One region of the Streptomyces sp. NBC_00569 genome, then DNA from elsewhere that is predicted to be linked to it. Evidence: predicted binding sites of a transcription regulator. Region 1 holds the regulator's gene; the other holds the start of a gene.
What was found. The regulator HspR, encoded in region 1, represses chaperone genes until heat shock. The targets are predictions, from matches to a motif close to TTGAGNNNNNNNNNCTCAA.
Positions count from the first base shown of each region.

Region 1 (2,456 bases):
GGCCAGGACATCGAGTCCGAGGTCACTCTCAGTTTCACCGAGGCGGTCGACGGGGCGACGGTGCCGCTGCGCATGTCGTCGCAGGCGCCCTGCAAGGCCTGTTCCGGTACCGGCGACAAGAACGGCACACCGCGCGTGTGCCCGACCTGCGTCGGCACGGGCCAGGTCTCGCGCGGTGGCGGCGGCGGTTTCTCGCTGACCGACCCGTGTGTGGACTGCAAGGGCCGCGGCCTGATCGCGGAGACACCCTGTGAGGTCTGCAAGGGCTCGGGCCGTGCGAAGTCCTCCCGGACGATGCAGGTCCGCATCCCGGCCGGCGTCTCGGACAACCAGCGCATCCGGCTGCGCGGCAAGGGAGCCCCCGGCGAGCGCGGCGGTCCCGCGGGCGACCTGTACGTGGTCGTGCACGTGGACTCCCACCCGGTCTTCGGCCGCAAGGGCGACAACCTCACGGTCACGGTGCCGGTCAGCTTCCCGGAGGCCGCGCTCGGGGGCGAGGTCAAGGTCCCCACGCTCGGCGGGCCCCCGGTCACGCTCAAACTGCCCCCGGGGACGCCCAACGGGCGGACGATGCGGGCCCGTGGCAAGGGCGCTGTCCGCAAGGACGGCACCCGTGGCGATCTGCTCGTCACGGTGGAGGTCTCGGTCCCCACGGATCTGACCGACATCGCGAAGGACGCTCTCGAGGCGTACCGGAAGGCGACTGCGGACAGCGATCCGCGGGCAGAACTGTTCCAGGCCGCGAAGGGAGCATGAGCGTATGGACGGCCGTCGACGACAGAGTTCCTTTGTTGGCAGGGCCTACGAGCTGACCGACGAGACTCCGGTCTATGTCATCTCGGTGGCCGCCCAGCTCAGCGGGCTGCATCCGCAGACCCTGCGCCAGTACGACCGTCTCGGCCTGGTCTCCCCGGACCGCACGGCGGGCCGCGGCCGGCGCTACTCGGCCCGCGACATCGAACTGCTCCGCCAGGTGCAGCAGCTGTCGCAGGACGAGGGCATCAACCTCGCGGGCATCAAGCGCATCATCGAACTGGAGAATCAGGTCGCGGCGCTTCAGCAGCGGGTCGCGGAACTCTCGACGGCGGTCGAGGGCGCCGCGGCGGCGATGCAGCAGCGCGAGGCGGCCGTCCACGCCTCCTACCGGCGGGACCTGGTCCCGTACCAGGAGGTCCAGCAGACGAGCGCGCTGGTCGTCTGGCGGCCCAAGCGGTCGTCCGAATAGCCCGGGCGAGCGGGTTGTGAAGCCGGTGTGAAAGGGGCCGGGAGGTGAGAACCTCCCGGCCCCTTTCGTATGCGCCTTCCTGTGCGCCTTCCCGTGCGTTTTCGGGTGGGCTTCGGGTGCGCACAGGCTGGTCAGAGCTGGTGAAGACGGCACGGAGGTCATGTGTTCGAACAGTGAGTTTGCTCACTGGGCGGACCGGCGCGGGAGGGCTGCGGGGGCCGGGACTGGTGCGGCTACTGGGGTTACCCCGAGTATGGGCGGGTTCACCTCCGGAACGCACGGACCCGATTACGAGTCGTTACGGATTCACCTCTTGACGCTGCGATTCAGGCCGAGTTGGCTTCCAGCCACCTCGGCCGCAACGACGCGGTCACTTCAGGGAGGTATGGAAAGTGAATCCGCGTACGAAGCGCGCCGCCTTTGTCGGCGTGGCGTCCGCCATGGCCGTGGCCCTCACCGGGTGCGGGAGCAGCTGGCTCGAGCCGGAGAGCGACTCCGCGGGCAGGGCGTCCGCCCGGCAGAACCAGGACCTGAAGATCGGCGTCCTCCTGCCGGAGAAGGAGACCGCGCGCTACGAGAAGTTCGACTATCCGCACATCAAGAAGGAGGTCGAGGACCTCACCAGCGGCAAGGGCAGGGTCCTCTACGCCAACGCGGAACAGAACGCGAAGCGCCAGGAGAGACAGGTCGACCAGATGATCGCCGACCGGGTCGACGTACTGATCCTCGACGCGGTCGACTCCAAGTCCATCGCGGGATCGGTCAAGAAGGCCAAGGACGCGAACATCCCGGTCATCGCCTACGACCGTCTGGCCGAGGGCCCCGTCGACGGCTATGTGTCGTTCGACAGCGACCAGGTCGGCCATGTGCAGGGCATGGCGCTCCTCAAGGCCCTGGGCAGCAAGGCGTCCAAGAACAGCCGGATCGTCATGATGAACGGCTCGGTCACCGACCCGAACGCCGCGCTCTACAAGGACGGCGCCCTGGCCGAGCTCAAGGACCAGGTGACGATCTCGAAGTCGTACGACACCAAGGACTGGAAGCCGGAGAACGCGCGGGCCAACATGGCAGCCGCCATCCAGGCCGTCGGCGCGCAGAACATCGCCGGTGTCTACTCCGCGAACGACGGCATGGCCGGCGGCATCATCGCCGCGCTCAAGGCCGCCGGTGTCACCGACCTCCCGCCGGTGACCGGCCAGGACGCCGAGCTCGCCGCCGTCCAGCGCATCGT
Region 1 covers NZ_CP107783.1:5,020,359-5,022,814, reverse strand. Annotated here, with positions in the region: gene dnaJ (molecular chaperone DnaJ) at 1-756, shown strand, start outside; gene OHO83_RS22590 (heat shock protein transcriptional repressor HspR) at 761-1,225, shown strand; gene OHO83_RS22585 (substrate-binding domain-containing protein) at 1,618-2,456, shown strand, end outside.

Region 2 (2,456 bases), 1.1 Mb from region 1:
CCGTGCGCGGATCGGCGAGCGCGGACCGTGACAGCTCGGACAGCGGGCCCTCGCGATGCCAGTCGACGATCGCCGGCTCGCGCTCGACGACGGCGATGCGGCCCCAGCGGGAATGCGCAGCCGCGTGTGTGAGGGAGAATCCGACACCGAGCCCGCCGATGAGAATTCCGGGCGCCGGGCGGTCGTCGAGGGCGTCCAGCGCCGCGTCGACCAGGAGGCGCTCGGAGCGGCCGTCGGACGTGTCCATCAGGAAGCATCCGTTGGCGATGATCTGGAGCAGCGCGCCGTGGCGCCGCAGTACGACCTCTCCGAACGGCCCTTCGCGCCGGTCGAGAACGACGGGGGCGGTGTGGTCGGTGTCGTACGGGACGGGGTACGAGGTGGACATGGCGTCCATCCTGCCGCAACCGGCGCGACGCCTGGCCGTCCCTGGAAACGGAGTTGGGGGCACTCCTGTGCAGGTCCTGTGGATCATGCCGCACGTGGCGTCGGTCATGGACAGCGCGGGTACGAGTGGCGAAAGCTGGGGCGGGCCGGAAGGGAAAGGATGCCGCAGGTGGAGCGTGGCGTGACGGTCGAGGCCGGCGGGGCGGACATTTCTTCGAAGGCTGTTTCTTCGGGGGCTGTCTCTCCGGCGACGCCTTCTCCGGGGACGCATTCTCCGGCAACGCCGCCCGAGGCTTCGAGGCGCCTGCTCGATGCCGTCCCGGCTCAGTCGGCGGCCTGTGGCAGCGCGCCCGCCGCTCCCGGATCCGTGACCGGCGAGCGCACACCGCCCGAGACCGTCGGCCCCCGGCGCCGGATTCGCCCCTGGCGGCTGCTGCCGACGCCCACGGGAACGCCGTTCACCTTCGCCTACGCCGCCGTGCTCGTCGGCACGTCTCTCTTCGTGCTGTTCGCCGAACCCGGCGTCGTCGCGTCCGCGCTGCGGGGTTCCAGCACCGACGTGGCGCACCTCGCGCACACGCCCGTGTTCGTGCTGGTCGCCAGTGCGCTGTGGATCGACGGCGGGATCACGTCGCCGTTCGCGATCGCCTTCCTGGTCGTCCTCACGGCGCTGGAGCGCCGGATCGGCGGCCGGCGCACCGCCGGTGTCTTCGTCCTCGGCCACACCGTGGCGACGCTCGCCACGGAGGTGCCCGTCGGGCTCTCCGTGATGGCCGGACATCTGCCCGAGAGCTCGCTGCACCGCCTCGACTACGGGATCAGCTTCGGCGTGGCCGCGAGCGTCGGGGCGCTCGCGGGTCTCCTCACGCCCTGGCCGCGCTGGGCCGTGCTCGCCGTCGTCGGCGGGATGCTGGTCGAGGACCTCGTCGAGTTCACGGACCCGATGACGAGCTGGGGTCACCTCATGGCGCTGGCCATCGGCGTCGGGACCTGGCCGCTGGTGCGCCGGTGGCGCCGTGCGCCGGGACCGTCCGTGGCCTGACGCGTCACCCGTCCCCCGGCCGGCCCATCGTCGGGTACGTCACACACCCCCTCTGAGCTGTGGCTTTCCCCTGCCCGTCCACTGATCGCCGAGAGCGAACAGCGCCGGGGGAACATTCGGAGGCTCACGTGCATTGAGTCGGCATAGCTCAACTTGACTGCTTAAGGGGAGATCATGGCATCGACGTCCACACCGCTCACCCTGCCCGTGCTGCCGCTCGACGACGAGGTCGTGCTGCCCGGAATGGTGGTGCCCCTGGACCTCAACGACAACGACGTACGCGCCGCGGTGGAGGCCGCCCAGGCGGCGGCCCGTTCCAGCGGATCCGTGGGCGGCAGCAAGCCGAAGGTGCTTCTTGTTCCCCGGATCGACGGCACGTACGCGAACACCGGCGTCCTCGGCACCGTCGAGCAGGTGGGACGGCTCGCCGACGGCGACCCCGGTGCCCTGATCCGCGGCCGCAGCCGCGTACGGATCGGCGCGGGCACGACCGGCCCCGGCGCCGCCCTGTGGGTGGAGGGCCTCGCGGTCGAGGAGACCGTGCCGGAGCCGCTGCCCGGCTCCGTGGCCGAGCTCGTCACCGAATACAAGGCACTCGCCACGAACTGGCTGAAGAAGCGCGGCGCCTGGCAGGTCGTGGACCGCGTCCAGCAGATCGACGACGTCTCCGCGCTCGCCGACAACTCCGGTTACTCGCCCTTCCTGAGCACCCCGCAGAAGGTGGAGCTTCTGGAGACGGCCGACCCGGTCGCCCGGCTCAAGCTGGCCACCGAGCAGCTGCGCGAGCACCTCGCCGAGCAGGACGTGGCCGAGTCCATCGCCAAGGACGTGCAGGAAGGCGTCGACAAGCAGCAGCGCGAGTTCCTGCTGCGGCGCCAGCTGGACGCCGTACGCAAGGAGCTGCGTGAGCTGAACGGCGAGTCGGAGGGTGAGGAGTCCGACGACTACCGCGCGCGCGTCGAGGCCGCCGACCTTCCCGAGAAGGTCCGTGAGGCCGCGCTCAAGGAGGTCGAGAAGCTGGAGCGGT
Region 2 covers NZ_CP107783.1:3,950,557-3,953,012, reverse strand. Annotated here, with positions in the region: gene OHO83_RS17600 (spermidine synthase) at 1-388, opposite strand, end outside; gene OHO83_RS17595 (rhomboid-like protein) at 755-1,429, shown strand; gene lon (endopeptidase La) at 1,604-2,456, shown strand, end outside.
Region 2: a site for HspR is predicted at 1,563-1,581, ahead of lon (endopeptidase La). Genes of this name have one in related genera too.